2 regions of the Serratia sp. 121840015-1 genome follow, and region 1 is predicted to be linked to the other one. Evidence: riboswitches for the same ligand, from Rfam matches in the RefSeq annotation. Region 1 holds a riboswitch; the other holds the start of a gene.
What was found. A riboswitch is a leader RNA that binds a small molecule or an ion and turns the genes downstream of it on or off. The one in region 1 is predicted to bind fluoride.
Positions count from the first base shown of each region.

Region 2: another riboswitch for fluoride. It lies ahead of ACUXAC_RS07290 (DHHA2 domain-containing protein); the one in region 1 lies ahead of crcB (fluoride efflux transporter CrcB).

Region 1 covers NZ_JBSEYF010000003.1:308,550-323,249, reverse strand. The annotation lists gene dacA (D-alanyl-D-alanine carboxypeptidase DacA) at 1-330, shown strand, start outside; gene ybeD (DUF493 family protein YbeD) at 435-701, shown strand; gene lipB (lipoyl(octanoyl) transferase LipB) at 836-1,504, shown strand; gene lipA (lipoyl synthase) at 1,497-2,462, shown strand; gene tatA (Sec-independent protein translocase subunit TatA) at 2,557-2,772, opposite strand; gene ACUXAC_RS17765 (diguanylate cyclase) at 2,991-4,058, shown strand; gene ACUXAC_RS17760 (GNAT family N-acetyltransferase) at 4,060-4,488, opposite strand; fluoride riboswitch at 4,571-4,633, shown strand; gene crcB (fluoride efflux transporter CrcB) at 4,713-5,096, shown strand; gene ACUXAC_RS17750 (TetR/AcrR family transcriptional regulator) at 5,387-5,983, shown strand; gene ACUXAC_RS17745 (multidrug effflux MFS transporter) at 5,990-7,180, shown strand; gene cspE (transcription antiterminator/RNA stability regulator CspE) at 7,238-7,447, opposite strand; gene ACUXAC_RS17735 (M20 peptidase aminoacylase family protein) at 7,794-8,957, shown strand; gene ACUXAC_RS17730 (LLM class flavin-dependent oxidoreductase) at 9,146-10,471, shown strand; gene ACUXAC_RS17725 (ABC transporter substrate-binding protein) at 10,498-11,418, shown strand; gene ACUXAC_RS17720 (GNAT family N-acetyltransferase) at 11,428-11,961, shown strand; gene ACUXAC_RS17715 (amino acid ABC transporter permease) at 11,992-12,879, shown strand; gene ACUXAC_RS17710 (amino acid ABC transporter ATP-binding protein) at 12,889-13,716, shown strand; gene ACUXAC_RS17705 (VOC family protein) at 13,753-14,262, opposite strand; gene ACUXAC_RS17700 (cold-shock protein) at 14,429-14,700, shown strand, end outside.
Region 2 covers NZ_JBSEYF010000001.1:1,517,266-1,531,965, reverse strand. The annotation lists gene ACUXAC_RS07330 (cyclase family protein) at 1-97, shown strand, start outside; gene ACUXAC_RS07325 (carboxymuconolactone decarboxylase family protein) at 101-628, shown strand; gene ACUXAC_RS07320 (pyridoxal phosphate-dependent decarboxylase family protein) at 707-2,176, opposite strand; gene ACUXAC_RS07315 (diaminobutyrate--2-oxoglutarate transaminase) at 2,195-3,577, opposite strand; gene ACUXAC_RS07310 (NADH:flavin oxidoreductase/NADH oxidase family protein) at 4,084-5,304, opposite strand; gene ACUXAC_RS07305 (MerR family transcriptional regulator) at 5,377-5,799, shown strand; gene eno (phosphopyruvate hydratase) at 5,786-7,069, opposite strand; gene ACUXAC_RS07295 (adenine nucleotide alpha hydrolase family protein) at 7,086-7,514, opposite strand; gene ACUXAC_RS07290 (DHHA2 domain-containing protein) at 7,518-8,483, opposite strand; fluoride riboswitch at 8,524-8,599, opposite strand; gene ACUXAC_RS07285 (diguanylate cyclase domain-containing protein) at 8,781-10,661, shown strand; gene ACUXAC_RS07280 (AraC family transcriptional regulator) at 10,732-11,580, shown strand; gene ACUXAC_RS07275 (DUF2000 domain-containing protein) at 11,633-12,040, shown strand; gene ACUXAC_RS07270 (hypothetical protein) at 12,280-12,963, shown strand; gene ACUXAC_RS07265 (LysR substrate-binding domain-containing protein) at 12,983-13,852, opposite strand; gene ACUXAC_RS07260 (MFS transporter) at 14,034-14,700, shown strand, end outside.

The sequences.
Region 1 (14,700 bases):
GTGGCGCCGCTGAAGGTCGGTAAAGAGTTCGCCTCCGAGCCGGTCTGGTTCGGCGATGCCGACCGCGTTGAGCTGGGCGTGGACAAAGACGTCTACCTGACCATCCCGCGCGGCCGCATGAAAGATCTGAAGGCCAGCTACGTGCTGAACACCCCTGAAATTCACGCGCCGCTGGCGAAAAACCAGGTGGTCGGCAGCATCAACTTCCAGCTGGACGGCAAAACCATCGACCAGCGTCCGCTGGTGGTGATGAACGAAGTGAAAGAAGGCGGTTTCTTCAGCCGCATCGTGGACTACATCAAACTGATGTTCCACCACTGGTTCGGTTAACGGTTGAATCGGGCGAAATTGCCCCCATATACTGAATAACATTAACTCCCGCCCCGGCGGGAGTTATAATTTATAGATTAGCTAGCACTCTGGAGCGCACGCACATGCAAAAAACTAAACTGAACGAACTGCTCGAATTCCCTTGCTCGTTTACCTACAAGGTGATGGGCCTGGCGCAGCCTGAGCTGGTTGACCAGGTAGTTGAAGTGGTGCAGCGCCATGCACCGGGCGATTACAACCCGCAGGTTAAGCCAAGCAGCAAAGGCAACTACCACTCCGTTTCCATCACCATTAACGCCACTCACATTGAGCAGGTCGAAACCCTGTACGAAGAGTTGGGCAACATTGAAATTGTTCGCATGGTGCTGTAATTCCAGCATAAACCCCTGCTTATCAACCCGGGATGGCGCAGCGTCTTCCCGGGTTGCGCATTTTTGGTCAGCGAAAGGCTGGTCGCAGGCCGGAGCGCCCGGTATAATGGCTTTACCACTTCTGTAACCTGACGATGACTCTTTTGCAACCAGACAAGATCATTTTGCGTCAGCTGGGGTTGCAGCCCTACGCGCCTGTATCCCAAGCCATGCATAACTTCACCGACAGTCGTACCGAGACTACGCCGGACGAACTGTGGCTGGTGCAGCATCACCCGGTCTTCACCCAGGGCCAGGCCGGCAAAGCCGAACACGTGCTGATGCCCGGCGATATCCCGGTGGTCCAGAGCGATCGCGGCGGCCAGGTGACCTACCACGGGCCGGGCCAGCAGGTGATGTACGTGATGGTCGATCTGAAACGCAACAAGGTCGGCGTACGCCAATTGGTTACGGCGATAGAAGATACGGTTATCAACACCCTCGCCCACTTCCGCCTCGAATCGCGCGCCCGTCCGGATGCGCCCGGCGTGTACGTGGGGGAGCAGAAAATCTGTTCGTTGGGTTTGCGGATCCGCAAAGGCAGCTCATTCCACGGCCTTGCCCTGAATGTGGCGATGGATCTCAGCCCCTTCCAACGCATCAACCCTTGCGGTTACGCCGGCATGCAAATGACGCAGGTCAGCGCGCTGGCGCCCGGCGTTGGCATTGAAGACATACACCCAATCCTGGTACAGGAATTTGTTCATTTACTCGGCTACCAGACGGTCGAGCTTCGTAACTGGAACCTGCACGATTATGAGTAAACCAATTCAGATGGAACGCGGCGTCAAATACCGCGATGCTGACAAAATGGCGCTGATCCCGGTCAAAACGGTGGTCACCGAACGGCAGGAGCTGTTGCGTAAACCCGAGTGGATGAAGATCAAACTGCCTGCCGACTCAACGCGCATTCAGGGCATCAAAGCCGCCATGCGTAAAAACGGCCTGCACTCCGTCTGTGAGGAAGCCTCGTGCCCTAACCTGTCCGAGTGTTTCAACCACGGTACCGCTACCTTTATGATCCTCGGCGCCATCTGCACCCGTCGCTGCCCGTTCTGCGACGTGGCCCACGGCCGCCCGATCGCGCCGGACGCCAACGAACCGGAAAAGCTGGCGCAAACCATCGCCGACATGGCGCTGCGCTACGTGGTGATCACCTCGGTTGACCGCGACGATCTGCGCGACGGCGGTGCTCAGCACTTTGCCGACTGCATCTCGGCCATCCGCGCCAAGAGCCCGAACATCAAAATTGAAACGCTGGTGCCGGACTTCCGCGGCCGTATGGACCGCGCGCTGGAAATCCTCACCGCCACGCCGCCGGACGTGTTCAACCACAACCTGGAAAACGTGCCGCGCGTTTATCGCCAGGTGCGCCCGGGCGCCAACTACGAGTGGTCGCTGAAGCTGCTGGAGCGCTTTAAAGAAGCGCACCCGGATATCCCGACCAAATCCGGCCTGATGGTCGGCCTGGGCGAAACCAACGCGGAAATCGTCGAAGTGATGCGCGATCTGCGCCGCCACGGCGTGACCATGCTGACGCTGGGCCAATACCTGCAGCCAAGCCGCCACCACCTGCCGGTGCAGCGCTACGTCAGCCCGGCCGAGTTCGACGAGATGAAAGAAGAAGCGATGGCGATGGGCTTCACCCACGCCGCCTGCGGCCCGTTCGTGCGTTCGTCTTATCACGCCGATCTGCAGGCCAAAGGGATGGAAGTGAAATAACGCGTAATAGTTTGTTACGCTAAAGACGGCGGAAACGCCAAAAAACGGATGTCCGCAAGGCATCCGTTTTTTTATTGCGCGCCGTCAGACGGAATTAAACGTCTTTCTTTTCGACGCTCTGCTGAGCGGACTGGCTCTCGGCGGTGTTGTTGCCGGCGGCCGGCGGCGTGCTGTCGTCGCCCACGGCTTTTTTAAAGCCTTTCAGCGCCGCGCCGAGATCGGCGCCGAGCGTACGCAGTTTGCTGGTGCCGAACAGTAAAATCACCAACACCGCAATCACCAGAAGTTTGGTAATGCTGATACCTTCCATACTCACCTTCTTATCATAGAGCGCTGCGTGAACAGCGAGAAAAACTGACCTTGCCTGCGAATATTTAGCGACTTTCCCCCCGCTCGCACAACCGCAACATGTAACAGAGTGAGATCCGTCGCAGGAATGCCACGCCGCCTCACGGCGTGAATCCCAGACTATTCTTAGTTTATCACCCGCATGATACGCTGCCGTGATACTTATCAGGGAGATGCCGGATGTATATTGCCCCACCCATTTTCGATGCCCGAAAATCCGGCCTCAGCTTCGCCAAACGCACCTATCTGCCCCGCGTCGCCGGTCTGGGGCTCGGCTTTATCTGCGTTTGCGCCGCACTCTATCCCTTGGCTCCGCCCACGGCGGTCTGGCTGTTACTGGCCTTTCACGGTTTTCTCTGGCCGCATCTCGCCTACCGCCTGGCCTGCCGCGCCAAAGATCCGTTCAAAGCCGAGATCCGCAACCTGCTGATCGACTCCGCCTTCGGCGGTTTCTGGGCGGCGATGATGGCGTTCAACGCGCTGCCGGCGATCGTCATCCTGTCGATGATGAGCATGAACAACATCGCTTCGGCCGGTAAGGCACTGTTTGTCAAAGGGTTGGCGATTCAATTGGCCGCGGCGGCGCTGACCGGCGCGCTGCTCGGTTTCCCGTTCCACCCGCACAGCACGCCGCTGCAAATCTATCTGTGCCTGCCGATGATCTACCTTTACCCGACGCTGCTCGGCCTGGTGACCTACCGCACCGCCAAACGGCTGGCGGAAAAAAAACAGGAGCTGCAACGCATCAGCACCCGCGATGGGCTGACCGGCTTGTACAACCGCCGCCATTGGGAGCATCTGCTGCATCGTCAGTTCGACAGTTGCCGCCGCTACCAGGACAACGCCACGCTGATCCTGATGGATATCGATCGTTTCAAAACCATCAACGATACTTTCGGCCATGCGCTGGGGGATGAGGCCCTGGCGGCGCTGGCGGAAGAGCTGCTGATTGGCTTGCGCAACGTGGATATCGTCGGGCGCTACGGCGGCGACGAGTTTGGCGCGGTGCTGCCGAACACCAGCGCCGAACAGGCGGAAACCGTCCTGCAGCGCATCCAGCAGCGGCTGGACGCCGTTATCTTCAAAGAGGCGCCACAGCTGCGGCTGCAGATCAGCGCCGGCATCGCCAACTACCACCCCGCGCTGGGCGGTTATCTGGACTGGCTGAAAGCGGCCGACGGCGCGCTTTACCGGGCGAAGCAAAATGGCCGCAACCGGCTGGAAACGGCGGTGCCGACGGGCGAATAACTTACTGGTTTAATAACTTGGCAAAATACTTCGGCGCTTCGACAAAGCCTTCACGCCGGTAAAACGCATGCGCCCGCTCGCGGCGGCTGTGGCAATGGACTTCAAGCCGATCGCAGCCGCGACGGCGCGCCAGCGCCTCGCCCTCCGCCAACAGCCGCCGCCCTACGCCTGCGCCGCGCGCTCGGTCGTCGACGCAAAAATAGCTGATGCGGCCAATGTCGCCGGCCAACGCCAGCTGCGGCAGAAAATGCAGCGACAGCACGCCCAGCACCCGCTCGCCCTCCACGGCCACCAGCAGCGCCTCGTCCGGATGCGCCAGCAGCTGGCGCATTCGCTGCGGCAGAAACGCCTCGGTGCCGGGATAATCCAACGCCGTCATTAATTCGGCGATAGCCTGGCGATCGCTCAGGCGCGCCGTTCTGATTTCCATGGGGTGACCTCGCAGATTGTCGATACTACAAAATAGGCAGCGTTAGGTGTAACATCCACCGGGTACGGCAAAAAAGGCCGTGCGGCACGCTGGAGATGACATTCCTCCCTAACCGCCTTCACAGGCTGATGATGTCTACGTAACCTCTCGGAGAGAGGCGCGTAGCGTTACGCCTGTCTCTTTCCGAGTCCCGTGAATTTCTCTGATTGAAAGGTAGTTGCCCCATGTTGAGCTCTTTACTGGCCGTATTTATCGGCGGCGGCGTCGGCAGCGTTTTGCGCTGGGCGGTAAGCATGAAAATGAATCCGCTGAACGCCCACATTCCGCTCGGTACGCTGATGGTCAATCTGATCGGCGGTTTTATCATCGGCCTGGCGATGGCGATTTTTACCCGCATGACGCATCTGGACCCCACCTGGAAATTACTGATCACCACCGGGTTCTGCGGCGGCCTAACCACCTTCTCCACCTTTTCGCTGGAGGTGGTGTACCTGATGCAGGATGGCCGCTTCGGCTGGGCGCTGGCCAACATGCTGCTCAACCTGGCCGGCTCGCTGGCGATGACGCTGCTGGCTTTCATGCTGGTGATGTGGGTCAACGGGCGCTAAGCCCTTAATGTTTCCTTAATCTTGCATGCGCATAATCTCATCCAGTAACTCCTGACTGGATGAGAAACCGCTATGTTTAGCCTGCCGAAAACCGCCGCCGAAACGATTGCCGTTGCGCTGTGCGTGCTGATCGTCGCCGCCTTTATCAAATCCTACCTGTTCGCTTAAGCGCCTTTTCCCCACCGCACGCGTTCATCTTGCGCCTTTCCGGCCGATTGCACTACAATTGAGAATGAACGTTCACACCCAAAAATGTGAACCCGGCTCACGTGTAGCAAAGGATCGGGCAAATGCTCCCCCCCAACGACAGTAAACAGGCCAAGGTGCAGGCCCGCCGCGATCAGATCGTCGAAGCGGCGAAAACCAGCTTCCGCCGCCACGGCTTCCACGCCGCCAGCATGGCGGAAATCGCCCAGGGCTCGCAGCTCAGCGTCGGGCAAATCTATCGCTATTTCGCCAACAAAGACGCGATTATCGAGGAAATCGTCAACCGCATCATCGCCAGCAAGATGCAGCGGCTGGAAAACCTTGGCGATCACATCAACCTGATCGCCGGCACGCTGGCGGCGCGCACGCTGTTTCAGCAGCCGGGCGAGAGCGAAACCGATCACATGCTGATGCTTGAAGTGACCGCCGAGGCCACGCGCAACCCGGTGGTGGCCAAAATGCTCAGCGATGCGGAAGCGCGGCTGTTTCGCCACGTGTGCCACAACCTGCAGCGGCTGTATCCCCATTTCAGCGCGGAAGAGATCGCCGCGCGGGTGGAGTTTATCGCCGTCATGAGCGAAGGCACCGGTTACCGCATCCTTACCACGCAAAAAGCCGATGCGTCCCTGCTGCGCGATCTGTATCAGCAGGCCATTTCTCACCTGTTCAGGAAACTCTAATCTCCCATGACCAAACACTTAGCCAGACAACGTCTGGTGTACGCCGTCGTGCTTGGCCTGTTGGCCGCGCTAGGGCCGCTGTGCACCGATCTCTATCTGCCCGCCCTGCCGGAAATGGCGGGCGAACTGAATACCTCTACCGCCGCCGCGCAGCTCAGCCTGACCGCCGGGCTGCTCGGCCTGGGCGTCGGCCAGCTGATTTTCGGTCCTTACAGCGACAAACTGGGCCGCATGCGCCCGCTGTTGCTGTCGCTGATCCTGCTGCTGGGCGCTTCGCTGTGGTGCGCGCTGGCGCCCACCATCGACCAGTTGCTGATCGCCCGCCTGCTGCAGGGCATCGCCGGCGCCGGTGGCGCGGTGATTTCCCGCGCCATTGCCCGCGATCTGTATGCCGGTCATGAGCTGACCCGCTTCTTCGCCCTGCTGATGCTGGTCAACGGTCTGGCGCCGATCGTCGCGCCGGTGCTGGGCGGCGTTATGCTGCAGGTGATGAACTGGCGCGGCATCTTCGGCGTGCTGGCGGCCATCGCCGTGCTGCTGTTCAGCCTGTCGGCGCTGAAGCTGCGCGAGTCCCTGCCGGCCGAGCGCCGCAGCCAGGGCGGCATTCTGGCGATGCTGATGTCGCTGGGCAGTCTGTTGACCCAACGCTATTTCATGGGCCTGTGTCTGACGCAGGGCTTCGTGATGGCCGGCATGTTCGCCTATATCGGCGCCTCGCCTTTCGTCCTGCAGCAGATCTACGGCCTCAGCCCGCAGATGTTCAGCCTGTGTTTCGCCATTAACGGCGTCGGGCTAATCATTGCGGCGCAGCTGGCCAGCCGCCTCAGTTCGCGTTGGGGGGAGCGCCGGGTGTTGAGGAGTGGGTTAACGCTGGCGGCCGTCGCATCGCTGTTGCTGCTGTTGGCCGCCGCGCTGCATGCGCCGCTGGTGTTGTTGCTGGTGCCGCTGTTCTTTTCGGTGGCGGTGATCGGCATCGTCGGCCCAACCGCCTCTTCGTTGGCCATGCAAAGCCAGGGTGACAAAGCGGGCAGCGCGTCGGCCTTAATCGGCGTGTGCATGTTCGCGCTCGGTGCCTGCGCCGTGCCGCTCACCGGGCTGGGCGGCACGTCCAGCCTGTCGATGGCGCTGACCATCGTCGGCTGCTACGCCGTCGCCATCCTGCTGTTCAGCCTGTTAGGCCGCCGCAGCGAGGCATAACGCGCCCAATAAAAAACCCGCTCAATGAGCGGGTTTTAAGAAATTCAGCTACGCAGCTTAGATAGCAGTAACGTTAGCGGCAGATGGGCCTTTGGCACCGTTCGTGATTTCAAATTCTACACGCTGGCCTTCAGCAAGCGTTTTGAAACCGTTGCTAACGATGGCAGAGAAGTGAACGAAAACGTCCTTGCTACCATCTTCCGGAGTAATGAAACCGAAGCCTTTGGATTCATTAAACCACTTAACGCTACCTTTAATCTTAGACATCAAACTTACCTTTAACGTGAATGAAAGACACAAAACCTGTGTCTATTACAGTACAGCAAGCAGGCAGGATTTTGTCCACCACCGCGATCACAGAAATCCGATAAAGAGTGAAAAAATCCGTGTTGTCCGGTGTAAATTGATTGCACCGGTTGCGATAAGTTACCGTGCCAGGTCAATCCTCTCCACGCGCCGGCGAACAACGAGCGAACGCCCAAACTCGCCCGCTTCCCCCAGCGTTGACGCTCCCGCGCAGACGCAATCGCTATGAAATATAACCAGATGGTCTTTTTGCTTCGGCGGCCGCTGCACTAGGGTTAGGGTTTATTTCCCACTGTGAGCCAAGCCTATGACCAGCCAGTTGGCAGACAAAATCATCGCCTATCGGCGTGAGCTGCACCAAAACCCGGAGCTTTCCAATCACGAATTCGCCACCACCGCCCGGCTGACGCGCTGGCTGCAAGAAGCGGGCATTCGCCTGCTGCCGCTGGCGCTGAAAACCGGCGTCGTGGCGGAGATCGGCAGCGGCAAGGGGCCGATCATCGCGCTGCGCGGCGACATTGACGCCCTCCCGATCGACGAAATCGCCGACGTGCCCTTCAGCTCGCAAAACCGCGGCGTGATGCACGCCTGCGGCCACGACTTTCATACCTCGGTGATGCTCGGCGCCGCACACCTGTTGAAAGCGCGTGAGGCCGACCTGCCCGGCACGGTACGCCTCTTCTTCCAGCCGGCAGAAGAGACCTTCAACGGCGCCCGACACCTGATCGACGCTGGCGCGCTGGATAACGTCGCCGCGGTGTTTGGCCTGCATAATGCGCCGGAGCTGCCCACCGGCACCTTCGCCACCCGCGCCGGGCCGTTCTACGCCAACGTCGATCGCTTCCAGATCCTCATCACCGGCAAGGGCGCGCACGCCGCCAAACCGGAACAGGGCGTCGACACCATCGTCACCGCCAGCCAGATCGTCGGCGCGCTCCAGACGCTGCCCAGCCGCAGCTTCAGCTCGCTGGAATCGCTGGTGGTGAGCGTAACGCGCATCGAAGGCGGCAATACCTGGAACGTGCTGCCGCAAACCGTGGAGCTGGAAGGCACGGTGCGCACCCACAGCGACGCGGTGCGCCGCCAGGTGCCGGACAAGATTCGCCAGGTGATCGACGGCATAGCCGCCGCGCTGGGTGCGCAGGCCGAACTGCGCTGGCAACCGGGGCCGCCGGCGGTGATCAATGACCCGCATTGGGCGGCGTTCAGCAAAACCGTTGCCGCCGAGGCCGGCTACCGGGTCGAAGAAGCGGAGTTGCAGATGGGGGGCGAAGATTTCGCGCTATATCTGCATCACGTACCGGGGGTATTTGTCAGCATCGGCTCCGCCAGCGAGTTCGGCCTGCATCATCCGCGTTTCAATCCCGATGAACGGGCTCTTTTCCCGGCGGCGCAATATTTCACGCTGCTGGCGGAACGCACGTTGCAACAATTAACCACCGCGCCAGAAAAAGCCCTCAGCAACGCCTGAATAACGGAATATATTATTTCCCCGACGCCGCACATGCCGCGTCGGGCCTTATTATTTCGCTCGCCGTGATATTTGCAATTTTCAACATTTGAATATGCTGTTTTGTTGTTTTACATCCCGCCGCCGCTCATCAATAGTGAACCCATCAGACACCGCGCGCCTCTGCGGCGCATGACAGGATAATCACGATGAGCGACAACGCGAATAATCAACGGCAATTGCGCCTGGGCGCCATTCTGCATGGCGCATCGGGAAATATGTCCGCCTGGCGCCACCCGGACGCCACCGCCGACGCCAGCATTAACCTCGAATTTAATATCGCCTCGGCGAAAAAAGCCGAACAGGGAAAATTTGATTTCGTCTTCATCGCCGATGGGTTATATATCAACGAAAAATCCATTCCGCATTTTCTTAATCGTTTCGAACCGCTCACCCTGCTGGCCGCGCTGTCCGCCGCCACCGATAAAATCGGCCTGGTGGGCACCCTCTCCACCTCCTACAGCGATCCGTTCACCGTCGCCCGCCAGTTCGCCAGCCTCGATCACCTGAGCAACGGCCGCGCCGGCTGGAACGTGGTGACGTCGCCGCTGGAAGGCTCGGCCAAAAATTTCTCGCGCAAAGAACACCCGGAACACAGCCTGCGTTACCGCATCGCCGGCGAATTTCTCGACGTCGCCAAAGGGCTGTGGGACTCCTGGGAAGACGACGCCTTCGTGCGTAATAAGGCCAGCGGCGAATTCTTCCGCACCGGCAAACTGCACACTCTCAATCACCAGGGGGAGTTCTTCTCGGTACAGGGGCCGCTGAACATTGGCCGCACGCCGCAGGGGCGCCCGATCCTGTTCCAGGCCGGCGCCTCTGAAGACGGCAAACGGCTGGCGGCCCAACACGCCGATGCGATCTTCACCCATCACGACACGCTGGAACAGGCGCAGGATTTCTATCAGGACGTGAAGCGGCAGCTGGTGGAACAGGGGCGCGAACCGGACGATCTGCGCATCTTCCAGGGCGTCAGCGTGATCGTCGGCGACGACGACGCGGACGTCGAGCGCCAGTACCAGGAGACCGCCCGCCTGGTCAGCATCGAGAACGCCCTCAACTATCTCGGCCGCTACTTCGAACATTACGACTTTGCCCGCCATCCGCTGGACGCGCCCTTCCCGGACATCGGCGATCTGGGGCAAAACAGCTTCCGCAGCACCACCGACGCCATCAAGCGCAGCGCCCGCGAGCGCAATCTCACGCTGCGCCAGGTGGCGCTGGAAGCCGCCTCGCCGCGCCCGGTGTTCAGCGGCACGCCGGAAGCGGTGGCGGACGGTCTGCAGCGCTGGTTCGACGGCGAAGCCGCCGACGGTTTCATCATCAGCGGCGGTACGCCCAACGCCTTCGGCCACTTCGTCGATCGGGTGGTGCCCGTCCTGCAACAACGTGGCCTGTTCCGCCAGGCGTACCACGGCGACACGCTGCGCGAGCACCTGGGCCTGAAGCGCCCGTTGAACAGATTCACCCAATAATAAGATCGCTTTCAGGGATACCCGCTATGCAGAAAACCGTTACCGCCGCCCTCGTGGCGGCCTTGCTGAGCCTGACCGGCGCCGCACTGGCGGGCACCGGCATCGATTTGCAGGCCAATGAAACCCCGATCCACGCGCCGAAAAACCCGCAGGCGATCGCCAAACTGCCGGCCGATTTCCACTTCGTGAAGCCGGGCCAATTCACCGTCGCGATCGCCGCACTCAACACGCCGCCGCTGGCGCTGTTCGCCGCCGACAACCGGCGACTGATCGGCAGCGAAGTGGATATCGCACAGCTGGTGGCCGACAGCCTGGGCCTAACGCTTAACGTGGTGCAAACCTCGTGGGAAGACTGGCCGCTGGGGGTGGTTTCCGGCAAGTATGACGCGGCCATCACTAACGTCACCGTGACCAAAGAGCGCAAAACCCGCTTCGACTTCGCCACCTACCGCATCGACTCGCTCGGCTTTTACGTCAAAACCGGCGGCAAGATCGCGACGATCAAACAGCCTGCCGATATCGCCGGATTAAAAATTATCGTCGGCTCCGGCACCAATCAGGAAGCCATCTTGCTGGCATGGGACAAGCAGAATCGACAGCAGGGGCTTAAACCTTTCCAGCCGATCTACGTGACCGACGATGCAGCCGCCACGCTGGCGATCCAATCCGGCCGGGCCGACGCCTACTTCGGGCCGAACGTGTTGGGCGCCTATAAAGCGGCGCTGAACGGCCGCACCCGGCTGGCGGGCACGGTGGAAGGCGGTTGGCCCAAGGCGGCGCACATCGCCGTCACCACCCGTAAAGGCAACGGCCTGGTGCAGGCGGTGAACGAAGCGCTGAACGGCGCGATCCGCGGCGGGCAGTACGATCAGGTGCTCAACCGCTGGGGCGAGAGCGTCGAACGCCTTGCGCAGTCGGAAATCAACCCGCCCGGCCTGGGCGACTAGGAGCGCGCGATGACGCAAGACACCTTCATTCAGACGCTGCCGACCGACCCGCTGATCGCGCCGGTAATCGAGGGGCTGTTCGGCGAATATCGCCAGCGTTACGGCGACTATTTTGGTGACCAGGAACCGGAACCGCTGGATCTGTACGCGCCGCCGCAGGGGGCCTTCATCGTGCTGCTGCGCGCCGGTGCGCCGATCGCCATGGGCGCCTTCAAACGCTATGACGCACAAACCGCCGAGCTGAAGCGCATCTGGACGCGGGGCGATCTGCGGCGCCAGGGCCTGGCGCAGCGGGTGTTGCAGCAGCTCGAAACGCTGGCGCTGGCGCTGGCGCAGGGATATCGCCGGCTCTATCTGACCACCGGTTTTCGCCAGCCCGAAGCGGTGGGCCTGTATCTGAGCAACGGGTATCAGCCGCAGTTCGATCCCACCGTCGACAGCGAGGTTTACAGCCGCCCACCCTACGATGGCCGCCTGCCGTTCCGCAAAAGCCTGATTGCAGAGGACGCATGTTGTTGCGCGTCGGAAAGGAAAATCGCCTAAGGCCCCTTTATCTGTATCAGGAGACATGACATGTCCAAACAAGACGTCTTGAAAGTGGTGCCCGCCCGCTATCCGCTGCGGCTGATCGGCGCGCTGTTTTCGCTGTTTATTCTGGCCGCCATCGTGCAATCGGTGGCGGGCAACGCGCGCTGGGAATGGGGCGTGTTCGCCGAGTGGTTCTTCGCGCCGGCGGTGCTGGCGGGGCTGGGGCAAACCCTGCTGCTGACGCTGCTCGGCACGCTGTTCAGCATCCTGTTCGGCACCTTGCTGGCGCTGGCGCGACTGTCGCGCTCTTACCTGTTGGCGTCGCTGGCCTGGGGTTATATCTGGCTGTTTCGCTCGCTGCCGCTGATTCTGGTGCTGATCATCCTGTACAACTTTTCCTACCTGTACGACGCCATCTCGCTGGGCATTCCCTTCACCTCGGTGGTGTTCGCCAGCTATCCGACCATCGACATTCTCGGCCAATTCGCCGTGGCGGTGCTGGGCCTGACGCTGGTGCAGTCCGCCTACACCGCCGAGATCATCCGCGGCGGCATTTTGGGCGTGGATTACGGCCAGCACGAAGCGGCGGCGGCGCTGGGCCTGCCGGGCTATCGCCGCACCTTCCGCATCATTCTGCCGCAGGCGCTGCGCTCCATCATTCCGACCGGCTTCAACGAGATCATCAGCCTGGCGAAAGGCACCTCGATCGTTTACGTGCTGGCGCTGCCGGAGCTGTTTTATACCATTCAAGTTATCTATAACCGCACCCAGCAGGTGATACCGCTGCTGATGGTCGCCACCGTCTGGTATCTGTTCATCACCACCGCGCTGTCGGTGATCCAATACTACATCGAGCGCTATTTCGCCCGAGGCGCGGTGCGCGAACTGCCGCCGACGCCCTGGCAGAAACTGGCCGGCTGGCTAAAACGTTAGGAGACCCGTATGTCTGAAGCCATTGATTATTACGCCTTGCCCGAGCAGCCGGCGCGCAACCTCACCCCAGTGCCGGCGCGCGGCCTAATCGAAATCAGCAACGTCAGCAAGTTCTTCGGCAAACACAAGGCGCTGGACGACGTCAGCCTGACGCTGCAGCCGGGCACCGTCACCGTGATCCTCGGCCCTTCCGGCTCCGGAAAGTCGACGCTGCTGCGGGCGATCAACCACCTGGAACGCGTGGACGAAGGCTTTATCCGCATCGACGGCGACTACGTCGGATATCGCCGCAAGGGCAACCGGCTGTATGAGCTGAAGGAAAAGGCCATCCTTCGGCAACGCATCAACGTCGGCTATGTGTTCCAGAATTTCAACCTGTTCCCGCACCTGACGGTGCTGGAAAACATCATCGAAGCGCCGGTGGTGCACAAGATCCACTCCCGCGAACGGGCGAAAGCGGTAGCCTATGAGCTGCTGGATACCGTCGGGCTGCGCCATAAGGCGGACGCCTACCCGCGCCACCTCTCCGGCGGCCAACAGCAGCGCATCGCCATCGCGCGTGCGCTGGCGCTGAACCCTAAGGTGATCCTATTCGATGAACCGACCTCCGCGCTCGATCCCGAGCTGGTCGGCGAAGTGCTAGACGTGATAAAGGGGTTGGCGGATCTGGGCGTCACGCTGGTGGTGGTCACCCATGAAATCGGCTTTGCGCGCGAAGCGGCGGATCGGGTGGTATTTATGGTCGACGGGCAGATCGTCGAGCAGGGCGACGCCAGGCAAGTGCTGGCTCAGCCGCAGCATCCGCGCACCGTCAACTTTCTCAACAAAGTGCTGTGATCGTCGGGGCGCCGCGGCGCCCCGTACCCGAGCCGCTTACCGGCCGGCGAAACGCCGTTTCTCGGCGGCGAAATCCAGCGGGCGGATCCCCTGCTGGTTTTTGTCCTCTTCGGTCAGCAACGCCGGCGGAATAAACCAGGTCACCTCGAACAGCAGCCCGTCCGGATCGTGGCCATAAATGCTTTTGTGCACGCCGTGATCTTCTTCCAGCCCGAGAATGCCGCGTTCGGCCAGCTGGTGACGAATGCGCTCCAGCTCCTCCAGGCTGTCCACTTCCCAGGCCAGATGGTACAGCCCGGCCGGTGGCTCATGCTCCGCCGGCGGCTCGTTGTTGGCGCGAAATACCCCGGCGCGCTGCTGGCCCAGGTTCTTGCTGAACAGCGCCAAATCGTGATCGTTGTCCGAATCGGCGGCCTGGGTAAACACCGCCCGATCGGGGCTGTCGGACGGCTTGAGCTTGAACCCCAACACCTGATGATAAAAGTCGGCGCTCTGCCGCACGTCGCTGACATACAGCACGGCGTGATTGAGACGTTTGATGCCCATCGCTATTCCTTTTTCGCATTGAATGAAGTCAGCATGAACATAGCATGTGGGGAGAAAGCCGCTAAATGCCGTTATCGCATGACTAAATGCCGCCCGCGCAATCTGTCGCTGCAAGGCATTCCGCGCTATCATAAGCGCTGTATAGAACCCTTTTGTGAGAATAGCGATGAACGGCAAGATAACGACTTTTTTTGAAGACAAAGGCTTCGGCTTTATTACCGACGAGAACGGAGAAAATCGTTATTTTCACGTGATTAAAGTGCAGAACCCGGAGCTGATTAAGAAAAATGCGGCGGTGACCTTCGAACCGACCAATAACACCAAAGGCCCGTCGGCTTATGCGGTCAAAGTGTTGGCGCCCAGCAAATACATCATCATCGCCAACGAAAGAATCAAGATCGCCAGCATCAAGTCTTTCAACACTTTCACCAAGGAAGT
Region 2 (14,700 bases), on a different contig from region 1:
TGGATTTAACGTGATCAGCCTGCCGGTCAAGGTTTATAAGGCATCCGCCGGCTGGGCACGGCCGGTTGCAATTATCGATGAACGCGCAGGAGAATAAACGATGGCCAGAATAAAACTGCCGACGGTGAGTGAATTAACGGCTGAACAGCAGCAGCAATATGCCCGTTTCCCCGCCAACCTTACGCTGGGGCTGTTGAAAACCAGCTGTTCGGCGCAGGGATATCTGTCCCTGGGGGCTTCCTTTCCTGCCGGGCGACTGTGCGATAAAGATCGGGAAATGATCATATTAAGGGTTGGCGCGTTGAGCGGCAGCGCTTATGAACGCATGCAACACTACCCACTGGCGATCCTTGCGGGGTGGCACGATGACGACATAGAAAAAATAGAGCAGGGTGTGGGCATCGACGCCAGAGGGGTCGCCATCTTGCATTTTGTCGATGAATGCGTGAAACAGGTGAAGGTCTCTGCCGACACATTTCACGCGGTCAGGCACTATTATGATGAGGTTCAACTGGCTGAGCTGTCATTAATGATTGGGCACTACATGATGACGGCACGCTTTTTGGAAACGCTGGAAATCGATCTGGACGATCAAGCGACGTCCTGGGAAAACATGTCAACGGATTGAGTGCGCACGCCCGGCGTGAGCGCGATAAAAAAGCCGATAACCTGGGGTTATCGGCTTTTAATGTGCAATGGCAGAGGGTTACGCCGGCAGCTGCTGGGCGGTTTTCTCGACCAGCGCCAGCAACAGCTTGATGTCTTCCAGCGTCACGATCGGGTTCAGCAGCGTCATCTTCAGGCAAGTCACGCCATCGAACTCGGTCACGCCGACGTTGGCGCGGCCTGACTCCAGCAGGGCGTCACCGATACGCTGGTTGAACAGCGCGACGGCCGCGTCGCCGTTCGCCGCCAGTTGCGCCGGACGGTAGCGGAACAACACGCTGGCCAGCTGCGGCTGCATCACCAGCTCCAGCGATTCCTGATCGGCGATGTAACGCGCCACCTGTTGCGCCAGCGTCACGCCATGATCGATGATCTCGGCGTATTGCTTCTGCCCCAGCGCTTCCAGCCCCATCCACAGCTTCAACGCATCGAAGCGGCGGGTGGTCTGCAGCGACTTGGACACCAGGTTCGGCACGCCTTGCGCTTCGTCGAACTCGGAGTTCAGGTAGGCCGCCTGATAGCGCATCAGCTCATAGTGGCGCTCGTCTTTCAGCAAGAAGGCGCCGCAGCTGATGGTCTGGAAGAACTGCTTGTGGAAGTCCAGGGTAATGGAGTCCACCAGTTCCAGGCCGTCCAGGTAGTCGCGGTACTGCTCGGAAAGCAGCAGCGCGCCGCCCCAGGCCGCATCCACGTGCACCCAAATCTGCTGCTCCGCCGCCAGCCGCGCGATGTCGCGCAGCGGGTCAATGGCACCGGCGTCGGTGGTGCCGGCGGTGGCGACAATCGCCATCACCTGCTCGCCGTTGGCCTTGGCCTGCGCCAGTTTTTCCGCCAGGTCGTTCACGTCCATACGGGCGAAGCGATCGGTTTTCACCAGGGTGACGGACTGATAGCCGAGGCCCATCAGCGCCATGTTCTTCTGCACCGAGAAGTGGGCGTTTTCAGAACAGAACACCTTCAGCTTGCGCAGATCGCCCACCAGACCGTCCTGCTGCACGGAGTGGCCCTGACGCGCGAAGAACGCATCGCGCGCCAGCATCAGCCCCATCAGGTTGCTCTGGGTGCCGCCGCTGGTGAACACCCCGGCGTCGCCGGGCTGGTAACCGACCTGGGCACGCAGCCACTCGATCAGCTTCATTTCGATCAGCGTGGCCGACGGGCTTTGGTCCCAGGAGTCCATGCTCTGGTTGGTGGCGTTGATCAGCACTTCGGCGGCCTGGCTAATTACCAGGCTCGGGCAGTGCAGGTGCGCCACGCACTGCGGGTGGTGCACCGACAGGCTGTCTTTCAAAAAGTACTCGATGGCGCGATCGATCGCCGCCTGGTTGCCCAGGCCTTGCGGGGTGAAGTCGAGCTTGATGCGCTCGCGCAGTTCGGCCACGCTTTTGCCCTGATACATCTCGGGCTGTTGCAGCCACTGCACGACGGCTTCACTGCTCTGCGCGATCGCCTGGCGGTAAGCCTCGGCGCTGTGCGCCGAGGAAGCCAGAATCGGGTTTAACTTGGACATCGCGGTCATTCGCTCCAATCAGACTGGCTTGATGCCGGCGGCCAATAGCGCCTGCTCAAATTTATCCAGGAAAATACCCAGCTCATCGTTGGTGATCAGCAGGGAAGGCAGCAGACGCAGCACGCAGCCGTTGCGCCCGCCACGCTCCAGAATCAAACCGGATTCGAAGCATTTCTTCTGCAGCAGCGCAGACAGTTCGCCATCGGCCGGGTAGCAGCCCATGTGATCCTGCGCTTCGTTCGGCTTGACGATCTCGATGCCGATCATCAGGCCCAGGCCGCGGACGTGACCGATCACCGGATAACGTTTCTGCAGCTCGGCCAGCTTGCCTTTCAGCCATTCGCCCTGAGCGGCCACTTTGTCGGCGACCTTGTGCTCTTTCAGGTATTGCAGGGTGGTCAGGCCGGTGGCCATCGCCAGCTGGTTGCCGCGGAAGGTGCCGGTGTGATGACCCGGCTCCCAGGCGTCAAACTCTTTCTTGATGCCCAGTACCGCGAGCGGCAAGCCGCCGCCGACCGCTTTCGACATCACGATGATGTCCGGCTCGATGCCCGCGTGTTCGAAGGCGAACAGCTTGCCCGTACGGGCGAAACCGGCCTGAACTTCGTCGATGATCAGCAGAATGCCATGCTCCTGCGTCACTTTGCGGATGCGCTGCAGCCACTCGGCCGGTGCCGGGTTAACGCCGCCTTCGCCCTGAACGGCTTCCAGGATCACCGCCGCCGGTTTACGCACGCCGCTTTCCACGTCGTTGATCAGGTTGTCGAAGTAGTAGGTCAGCGCCTTGACGCCGGCTTCGCCGCCGATGCCCAGCGGGCAGCGGTATTCATGCGGATAAGGCATGAACTGCACTTCAGGCATCATGCCGTTGATCGCCGCCTTCGGCGACAGGTTGCCGGTGACCGACAGCGCGCCGTGGGTCATGCCGTGATAACCGCCGGAGAAGCTGATCACGCCGGAACGGCCGGTGTGCTTTTTCGCCAGCTTCAGCGCGGCTTCCACCGCATCGGCACCGGACGGGCCGCAGAACTGCAGGCAATAGGCTTTGCCTTCGCCCGGCAACAGAGAGAGCAGGTAATCGGAGAAACGATCTTTTAACGGGGTCGTGAGATCGAGAGTATGTAACGGCAAGCCGCTGGTAATGACATTTTGGATGCTTTGCAGGACGTCGGGGTGATTATGTCCAAGAGCCAACGTTCCCGCCCCGGCCAGGCAATCAAGATATTGATTATTCTCAACATCAGTGATCCAAACGCCCTGGGCTTTCGCAATTGCCAACGGCAATTTGCGCGGATAACTCCTAACATTCGACTCAAATTCGGCTTGGCGCGCCAAATAGGTTTCATTGTTTCCGTTTAATGAGTTTGCAACTAAAGTATCAATACGGACTTTATCCGTCATCATATCTCTCCTACAACCGAAGGTCTCAACACGCTCCGATTGAATTAATGAATTAGAAAAGTAACTGCCTTGTGAAAAGCGCGACCAATATATGGCTTTTTCGCCTGGGACTCAATAGCCGATTTTGTTTTGAATTGTTTAGTTTTTTCTTAGGCTCATCAATATGTTGTTGATTTATTGACCGTTGGTTTTGCCGGTAAAAAACAACATATCGTTAACATGGCACAAAAATCCTTTCCGTCGCCAACCTGCAGGCGGCTTTAATACGCTTATTAATAAGGTGAATTTCCGTTTAATAACATAAATAGGAATTAACGGCTTATTTTTATCTATTCACCACCTTAAGTCCTATAGCGTTTATATACACAAAATTTGTGATGAATATAAATGGCCAACCGTTAAAAGCGCAGCATCCAGATCGGTGATTTCTCTCAGATTTCACGTAGCGCGATCAAAAAAGCGCGTTTTTTACGCAGCGCCGGCCGGGTTCGCCGGCGCTGTTGCCGTTAACGTTGCCGTAACCAGGCGTGGTAGCGCTGCAGGATGCGGCGGGTACGCCACCGATCGACGAGCAGCGTGAACAGCGGGGAGTAGCGCACGCTGCGTGGCCGATTGTCACTCAGCGCTCGCATCCGGCGCTTGACCAACGCCATGCGGGCGAGCGACGCCATCGCTTTGCTGCGCCAGGTGACCGGGGCAGGCAGCGCATGGGGGGCCGCCCCGGTTTGCCAGCGCCGCGGCAGATCGGGCACTTCCGCCATGGCGGTGGCGATGCCGGCAACCGCGACGCCGCTGTCCAGCACTTGCTGCGCTACTGAAGGACGGGCGATGCCGCCGGTGGTCATCACCGGTATGCGGGCCACCGCGGCAAGATCGCGGGCGAAGGACAGAAAATAGGCTTCTCGCGCCAGGGTGCGGCCGTCCGCCGTTTCGCCTTGCATCGCCGGGCTTTCGTAGCTGCCGCCCGACAGTTCGATCAGATCGACCGGCAGATCGTTCAGCATCAGCACCACCTGGCGCGCATCGTCCGAAGAAAAACCGCCGCGCTGAAAATCGGCGGAGTTGAGTTTGACCGCCACGCAAAAGCCCGGCGAGACGCGCTCGCGCACCGCACGCACCACCTCCAGCAGCAGGCGGGCGCGGTTCGCCAACTCGCCGCCCCAGCGATCGTTGCGTTGGTTGGTCAGCGGCGAGAGAAACTGGGAAATCAGATAGCCGTGCGCCGCGTGGATCTCCACGCCGGTAAAACCGGCCCGTTCGGCAGCGTGCGCGCTGGCGGCGAAGCGCGCGATAACCTCGGCGATCTGCGCTTCATCCATCGCCTGCGGCTGGGCGAACAGCTTGCTGTGCTTGCCCATCGCCAGCGGGATGGCGGAGGGCGCCCATGCGTTGCCGCCCATGTTCGCCATCACCTGCCGGCCCGGGTGGTTAAGCTGCATCCACACCTGCGCGCCGCCCTGGCGCGCGGCCTTGGCCCAGATTTCGAACGGGGCGAGCGGCGTGTCTTGTTCCAGCACCACGCCGCCGGGGCCGGTCATGGCGCGGCCGTCGATCATCACGTTGCCGGTGATGATCAAGCCGGCGCCGCCTTCGGCCCAATAGCGGTATAAGCGCCACAGCGCCGGGCCGGGCAGTTGGCCTGGGGCGGCCAGATTTTCTTCCATCGCCGCCTTGGCCAGACGGTTGGTCAGGCGGCTGCCGTTGGGCAGCGTCAGTGGGGTAAACATCGGTTTTGCGCTCCTGTCGTAAGGGGAATGGCGCTATACTAGGTTTAAAGTTAACTTTAAGGTCAATAGGGCATGAAGATCGGAGAATTGGCGCAGCGCGCCGGCGTGGCCGCCTCGGCGATACGCTACTACGAGCAGTTGGGGTTGCTGCCGAAACCGGTGCGCGGCGTCAACGGCTATCGGGTCTACAGCGATAGCGCGCTGGAGCGATTGCACCTGATCCAAATCGGCCAAAATCTGGGGTTTTCGCTGCAGGCGATCCAACGCGTGCTGGCGCTGCAGGGCAGCGCTTATGAGGATGGGTTGATACGCGGCGTCGATGAACGGCTGGCGGAGATCGAGCTGATGATGGCCACGCTGAATGAACAACGAGAAACCTTGTTGACGACCCGGCTGACCTTATTGGAGTCCGGTGTCGCCGGGCTGTGCCAAGCCAAGGGCGAAAAACAGGCCGACGCATCGCCGGCCCGGCCGGCAAAGCTTAGCGGCGTTTAAAGGCGGAACGACCGGCATACACCGCCGCGTCGCCCAACTGGTCTTCGATGCGCATCAGCTGATTGTATTTTTCGATTCGCTCGCCGCGGCTCGGCGCGCCGGTTTTCAGATGGCCGGCTCGCATCGCGACCGTCATGTCGGCGATAAAGCTGTCGACGGTTTCACCGCTGCGGTGCGAGATAAAGGTGCCCCAGCCGTTCGCCTGGCAGAGCTGTACGGCGGCGAAGGTTTCGCTTAGCGTGCCGATCTGGTTCAGCTTGATCAGCGCCGCATTGGCCAACCGTTCATCAATCCCGCGCTGGATGTATTTCACGTTGGTGACGAACAGATCGTCGCCGACCAGCTCCACCTGGTCGCCCAGGGCGTCGCTCAGAATACGCCAGCCGGCCCAGTCGTCCTCGGCCAAGCCGTCTTCAATCAGCACGATGGGGAAATCCTGCACCAGCCGTTGGTAATAGGCCGTCATCTGGGCTGCGTCCAACTCGAGATTCTCGCTGCGCAGGCGGTACTTGCCGTCGGTGTAGAATTCGCTCGAGGCCGGATCCATGCAGATCGCGATATCTTCTCCCGGCCGGTAGCCGGCTTTCTCTATCGCCTGCACGATCAGCTCGAGCGGCTGGCGGTTTGAGGCGACCGCCGGCGCGAAACCGCCTTCGTCACCGACGCCGACCGACAGGCCTTTTTCCAACAGGATTTGGCGCAGCGTCTGATAAACTTCACTGCCCCAGCGCACGGCCTCGCGCAGCGACGGCGCGCCCAGGGGAGCTATCATAAACTCCTGAAAGTCCGCCCCTTGCCACCGGGCGTGCACGCCGCCGTTGATGATATTCATGCAGGGCACCGGCAGCAGGTTGGCGCCGATGCCGCCCAGATAACGATACAGCGGCAGCTGCGACAATTGCGCCGCGAGGCGGGCGGCGGCCAGAGAAACGCCGAGCAGGGCGTTGGCCCCCAATCGGCTCTTGTTCTCGCTGCCGTCCAGCGCGATCAGCCGGCGGTCTATCTCCTCTTGTTGGCGCACATCCACTCCGCGCAGCGCCTCGTTGATCGCCGTTTTGACGCTGTGCACCGCCTCCAGTACGCCTTTGCCGCCGAAACGGTGCGGATCGCCGTCGCGGTGCTCCACCGCCTCGCGCGACCCGGTGCTGGCTCCCGAAGGCACCGAAGCCCGGGCCACGACGCCCGCCGCGCTCATTTCGACTTCGACGGTCGGGTTGCCGCGCGAATCCAGGATCTCTCTGGCGGTTACGCTTTCAATCTCATAGCTCATGGGTAGTCACCTCGTTCTAGGGAGTGGGAACGTGCTTTATCAGCACATCGATGGATAAATGGTTGATGAATTCGAAGCCGAAGGAGGCATAGACGCCAAACGGACGGTTCTGATGGCCGAGCAACAAAAGATCGACGCCTTCACGGGCAATCAGGGCTTCGACGTCTTTGAAGCGATGGATGCTGACCATTGCGCGCACCTCCAGGGGGATTGAGCAGTCGTCCACCAGGCGGCTGAGCATGGCTTTGGCGGCGATCACCTCGCTGGACTGGCGATCTTTGGTTTGCGCATCGCTGAGGTAGTCCAGCTCGGCATAGTCGGCGCTGATGTGCGCCACGGTAATGCGCGTATTCATCTGCTGATTGAGGCGTTCGGCATGGCGCAACAGCAGCCGGCCGTCGCGTTCATCCTGTACCAGCAGTAAAGCGTGTTGGTAGATCGGCATGTCTTATCTCCCTGCGTGAGCAATCTGTAGGGTTAACCACGGTAAAACCTCTTTTTTTCGGCTCGTCATACCGGGCAGCGACACCTGCTGAATGGCGAGTACCCGGTTCGACGAAAAATACAGGGTGGAACGGCGGTGGGTGATATCGGTAACCAACAGCGCGGTCATCTCCAGCCCGGCTTCCTGCTTCGCCTGCTCGAGCGCCTGTTGCAGCGCGGGCAACAGCGGATCGATGTCGCTCATGGCCCGCACTTCTATCTGCGACAGCAGCAGCGAAACGGTATGGATGCGGTAATTCTTGGCGTCGCGCTGCAGCAACTGCGGGGCGGATTGCCCGGAGAGATCGGTTTTGGCGGCCAGCAGCCCGGCGATGAAGGCGTCATAGTCGACGTGAGAGATTGCGCGCAACCGGGTGACCGCCAGCCGATCCTGTTCCGTGGTGGTCGGCGCACTGAGCGCGACGGTGTCGCTCAAGATGGCGCCCAGCAGCAGCGTGGCCTGCGCGGCGTTAAGTGGCATTGGCTTTTCTGTCGTCAGGATTTGCAGGATCACGGTGGCGCAACAGCCGACGGCGCGCACCCAGACATCGGGCGGGTTGCGGGTGACTAACGTGCCCAGCCGGTGATGGTCGATAACGCCGACCACGTCGCTGTCGGGCAATGAGGCCGGGCCTTGTTCGATATCGGTAAAGTCGACCAGCCAGACTTTGCGGTCACGGAGATCGTCTGTCAGCAGCGCAGGCGCCTGTATGCCGGCGGCAGCCAGTATGTAGCGGGTTTCCGGCGTGAGGTCGCCTAGGCGGAAAGCGACGGCCGGTTTGCCGAGGTGATTGAGCCAGTCCGCAACCACCAGCGCGCTGCAGATGCTGTCGCTGTCGGGATTTTTATGGCCGAAAACGCACAGGGGCATTTCCCGCGCGACGGCATCGGACTGGAGTGGAAAAGAGGTAAAACCTGAGATTTCATTCATAGCGACTCCTGACATACCTGCCTAAAAAATAAAGCGAAGTTGTATATCAGGCGTCATCATCCGGTTCGAGTGAACGCGGCGGTTGGGAAAGGTGGAACACCATCACCTTGTGAACGACTGTAGCGCAGCGCGGGGGGAAACGCAACGCCCGGCAAAGTTGGCGAGAATACATAATCGGATTGATACTGTGAGTGAGTCTATGATGGACAAGGATATTATTTGCCGCTAACCGACGGATAGGCTGAACGGACTCACGCCGGCTATGCCGGGTCCGTGGGTGACACAATGGGAGACAACATGCTCGAACCCTGCTTCCCCGAAAACGAAGCCGAACGCCTGTCGGTATTGAACTCACTGAACGTGCTGGATTCGAACTCGGTGGAAAAACTGGATCGCATCACGCGGTTGGCGGCGAAATACTTCGGCGTGACCATTGCGCTGGTGTCGCTGATCGACCGGGATCGCCAATGGTTTCTATCGCGCTACGGTCTGGATGCCCGAGAAACGCCGCGCAATATCTCGTTTTGCGGCCATGCCATCTTGCAACGCGAAGCGCTGGTGGTGCCCGATACCGCCAAGGATCCGCGCTTTTTCGATAATCCGCTGGTGATCGGCGGGCCGAGGATCGGTTTTTACGTCGGGCAGCCGCTGCTGTCGCTCGATGGCTTGCCGCTAGGCACGCTGTGCATTATCGACAGCCACCCGCAGCCGTTTTCTCCTGCTCAACTGGCCGATCTGCACGATTTCGCCGCCGTGGTGGAGGAATATCTGCAGAGCATTGAACGCCTCGTCTATACCGAAAACCTGAAATCCGACCTGCAGCGTACGGAGGCGCTGTTCGAACAAACCTTCTCCCAGGCGGCGGTAGGTATGGCGCTGGTCTCGCTGCAAGGATATTGGCTGCGGGTGAATCCGCGCATCTGCGAAATGCTTCAGTATTCCGAGCGTGAGCTGATGGATCGCACCTTCCAGGACATCACCTATCCGCTCGATCTCAACACCGATCTGGAAAAGCTGCAGCAGCTGCTGAAAAATGAAATCAGTACCTATTCGATGGAAAAACGCTATTTCCGCGCCGACGGCTCGATCGTTTGGGTACAGCTGACGGTGGCGCTCAATCGTTTGCCGAACGGCAAGCCGGACCATTTCATCTCGGTTATCGTCGATATCAGCGAGCGCAAAGCGGCGGAGGCCGATCTGTTCGCTCTGCAACACGAGCTGGAACAACGCGTCGAAATCCGCACGCAGGAGCTGAACGTGGTGGTTAAAAAGCTCAACGAAGAGATTGAGACCCGGGTGCTCGCAGAATATCAGCTCAGTGCGGAGAAGGAGCGTCTGCGCGCCATTACTGACAATATGCCGGCCTTAATCAGCCAGATCGACGGTAATGAACGCTACCTGTTCGCTAACAGCGCCTACAAAACCTGGTTCGGTCTGGAGGAGTCTAGCCTCAGGGGGATGACGGTGCGCGATTTCATGGGGGAAAGCGTTTATCGAATAGCAAAACCGATGATCGAGCGGGCCCTCGCGGGCGAAATGGTGAGTTTTGAGAATGAGCTGCAGACCCGGCAAGGGCTGCTGATGATCCACACCACGCTGGTGCCGTGCGAAGCGCAGGGCTTCTACATTCTCGCCATGGACATCACCGAACTGAAGCGGCTGCAGCAGCGGCTGGAATATGACGCAACCCACGACATGTTGACCGGATTGACCAATCGCCGCGCGTTTCTACGCCGGTTGTCGGGCACGCTGCAGGCCTGTTGCCATCAGCGGCAGATGGCGCTGCTGTTTATCGATCTCGACGGGTTCAAAACCCTTAACGACAGCTATGGCCATGACTTCGGCGACGCGATCCTGAAGACGTTCGCCACATTGCTCAGCACCTGCGCCGGCGAGCGCCACAGCGTCTCGCGTCTGGCCGGTGACGAGTTCACGGTGATCCTGTGGCCGTTGACGGATCCGCGGCGCGAAGTCAGCGAGTTTTGCGAAAACGTGTTGGCGCATCTGGCCAAAATTACGCAGATCGGGCCGCAGAAGGTACGGCTTTCCGCCAGCATCGGCGCGGCCATTTCCCCACGCGGCGATGTGACGGAGGAGATGCTGCTGACCCGCGCCGACGGCGCGATGTATCAGGCGAAATCGGCCGGAAAGGGCACTTATGCCATCTGCGAGCTGTGAGCGTGCAACGGTGGCGGTCTCAGGGTAAGCTGTTTTTCTTTTCCTATGAGCAGAACTCCGGATTTATTGCATGGCGTCAAATCATCAACATAAAGATTGGCTTGAACTGCGACGCGATGAGGAAACCGGTATTGAGAGCGTCAATGCCCACTTTCAGGGGCATGCCTACGATCCTCACGATCATGATGAAATGCTGGTGGGTGTCACGCAGCAGGGTTTACAGCGTTTCAACTGCCACCGCTCATTGCATACCAGCCGGCCGGGACGCGCCATGCTGATCGAACCGGGGGCGGTGCATGATGGCCATGCGCCGCAGGCCGAGGGATTTACCTATGCGATGCTCTATTTGCCCCAGCATTGGGTATCCGCCGCTATGCACCGCCGTGGAATGGGGGACGCCTCCGTGCTGGAAGGTGCCTTCCACAGCACGTTGACCGACGATCCTATGCTGGCGGCCGCGATACAGCAGGCCTTTTTCTCGTTGCATCATAGAGAGGGGCGACTGGCGCGCGATCAAAGCCTGGACCATCTGCTGACGCTATTGTCACGGCACATCCGTGCCAGGCCGGATTCCCAACACGACGACGCTTTGGTTGAGATGAACCGCTTACGGGACTATCTGCATGCACATATGGCGGATAACCCCAGTCTGGATGACCTGGCGCTTCAGTGTGGTCTGGACCGTTTCCGCCTGACTCGCCAATTCACTCGGGCTTTTGGCCAGTCGCCGCATGCGTATTTGGTTCGGTTGAGGCTGCGGGCCGCACGCTTGTTGTTGGCGCAGGGGCAAGAACCGGCGCAGGTCGCCATGCAGGTGGGCTTTGCCGATCAGAGCCATTTGGGTCGCTGGTTCCAGCGTGCCTACCGTTTATCACCGGCGGCCTATCAACGCCAGTGCACAAACGTTCTATACCGCTGATTTGCCATTTCCGATGATGTGCTTTTAACAGCACTACGGAGTAGAGCGAAAGATGTTTGATACCAAGATAGCGTTTATCGTACGCGACGATCTGCAGACCTGGCAGCGGCTGAACGTGGTGGCCTTTCTGGCGACGGGCATCGCCGCCGCCGCCCCGGAAATCATCGGCGAGTGTTACGTGGATGCGCAGGGCAGACGCTACGGCGGTATTTCCGGGCAGCCGATGCTGATTTTCGCCGCAGATTTGCCGGGCCTGCAAAATGTGCATCGCAAAGGGTTGGAGCGGGAATTGACGTTGATCCCCTATGTGCACGCCATGTTCTCGACCGGGCACGATGAAGCCAATCGGCAGGTTTTTCTCGCTGAAGACGCGGACAATCTGGATTTGGTCGGTCTGGCGCTGCGCGGACCGAAAAAAGCGGTGGATAAGGCGATAAAAGGCCTGGCGCTTCACGGCTGAGAATACCGTGAGCGCGATGTTTTTTTTGCCTCGAAATAAGCGTTAAGGAGTTTGAAGCTGAGTTAAATAATCAACGGCATGATTATTTAACTCATATTAAATGCCTTATTTATCCTTCAGTGTGAATAAAACGAAAGCAGCTATACTGCAGGAGACTTCTCCAACGTTTCTTTTTGGCTCGCAAGCCGTTCAGCCTGATACGCAATCTATCAAATCACTTCAATATCAAGGGGGTTTTTATGAAAACCGTCCTGCAGCATATTTTGGTCAATAAAGCACGTTACGCCCAGCTTCCGCTGTTTGAGTTCCTGCGTGATGAAAATCGCACGCCTCAGGAGCGGCTGGCGTTTCTGCCCCATATCGCGTTTTTTATTATGGCTTTCGCCGATGTGAATAAGCTGATGCTGCGCAATGAAACGCCGGCGGCCGATATTTACCAACGGAAAGTCAATGCGCATACCCATGAAGATGATCACCATTGGCCGTGGTATCTCGAGGATTTGGACAAACTCGGTTACAACCGCTGCGTCGACACGGTGGCGCATCTGGAAACGCTGTGGAGCGACAGCACTCAGGCGAATCGGTTATTGACCTATCGGCTGTGCGCGCGGGTAAGCGGTCTCGGTGGTCTGGAGCGGATCGTGGTGATCGAGGCCATCGAAGCTACCGGTAACGTGCTGTTTGGGCTGACGGCGCCGCTGGCCACGCGCATTCATCAGGCGACCGGCGTCGAACTGCGCTACTGCGGCGAGTTTCATCTGGCGCTGGAGAGCGGGCATGCCCAGCTGCAGGATCATGCGGAACTGGCGGCGATCCCATTGACGGATGGCATCAGGCGACGTTGCATCGCTCATGTCGACCACGTTTTTGCCTGGTTTACCGAGTGGACGCACGAAACGCTCGCGCATGTCCGGGAGGGCTGACGCGTTCCCGAACCGGCGCTTACGCCTGAAACGCCTGCAGCCAGGCGGCGAATTTTCTCACGACCTCATCGTCCCGATCGCGCAGCAGCAGGGAATAAACGCCGGTTCGGATAGTCAACGCCGGGAAAGGCGACACCAGTCGACCGGACGACAGATGCTTGGCGCAGAACAGGTAAGGCACGACGGCCAGCCCCAGGCCGTCCTCGGCCGCCTGAATGGCGGCGAAGGTATGGTCGAGCGTGAGCGGCGCCGGCGAGGCGTCCAACGCCGTCGGGTAGGTATTCAGCCAGCTGTGCCATAAATCCTCACGGGCGCGGATACGGATGGCGGTATGCCCGGCCAGCGTGCCGGGCGCACTGACCGGCATGGCGCGCAAGTAGCTCTGGCTGCAGACCAAAAGGCTCTCTTCCTGCAGAAAAGGGATCGCTTTCAGCCCGGAGAAGTGCGCAGGATCGCGCCGGATCGCCAGATCAAACGGCGTATTGCGATCGACGGCCCCTGTGCTGGTGGTGATATCAATCGCGACCTCCGGATGAATCTCATTGAACGCCGCCAGCTTCGGCATCAGCCAGTGCATGGTGAACGTCGGCAGGCTGTGCACCACCAACCGCTGCCGGCCGGCGCTCGCTTTCAGTGCACTTTCCGCGGCATACAGTTCGCTTATCACCCGGGACGCGGTGCGGGAAAAATTCTCGCCGGCCTGCGTCAGCCGCACGGACTTGTGTCCGCGATAAAACAGTGTGATCCCCAGCTGTTCTTCCAGGCTGCGAATGTGGCGGCTGACCGCGCCGGTGGTGAGAAACAGCTCATCCGCAGCGGCGCTGAAGCTGCCAAGGCGGGCGGCGGCTTCGAAAGCGGACAGGTGCGGCAGGGAGTGAATTTTTTTCATTGGTTGAGTCTAGCTCAACCAAATGAGCGAGGAAAGATCGTTTGTCAGCCGTTGATTTTTCTCACTATTATCACGCATCTTTCCCGGTTTGCCGAGTGTGTCATGCAGCGATTTTCCCCGTCTGTCGTTCGTGTTAGTCGAATTATCCTCACCCTTCGATGGGCAGGGAGACGGCGCTGAGATGCGAGCTTTCTTTCTGCTTTGCGTGAGCCGGGCCGGCCTCTGCCTGGGCACCATGATGTTCGCCGGTGCACTGCCGACCATCAGAAGCGAGTGGCAGCTCGACGCCGCCTCCGCCGGTACGGTGCAGACGGTGTTCAGCCTGACCAACGCCTTGGCGCTGCTGGTGGCCTCCTGGTGGTGTGATTCACTGGGGGCGCGCCGGGTTTACCTGCTGTTTTCCTGGCTGGGCGCCGCTGCGCTGATGCTGTTCGCCGTGTTTGCCCATTCTTATGCCGGCGCGCTGGTGTTGATGGCCTTCGTCGGCCTGACGCAGGGCGGCGCCTATACGCCGGCGCTGCTGCTGGCGATGGGGATGAACGGCCCGGCCCGGCGCGGTTACGCCATTGGCATGATGCTAGCGGCCAGTTCGTTGGGGTATTTTCTGTCGGTTTTCATCGCCGGTTGGAGCGCCATGCGTTGGGACGCCGGCGTGGCGTTTTTCCTGTGTGCCGCCGGCGCGTTGCTGGGGGCGCTGGCGGGTTCGTTGGCCCTGGTCGGTTATCGGGAACCGCAGCCGCGTACGCTGGGGAGGCAGACGAAACGTGAAAGCTATGCTATCACCTATGCGACCCTGCTGTTGCTGGTCGGGTATATCGCCCACAGCTGGGAACTGCTCGGTAACTGGG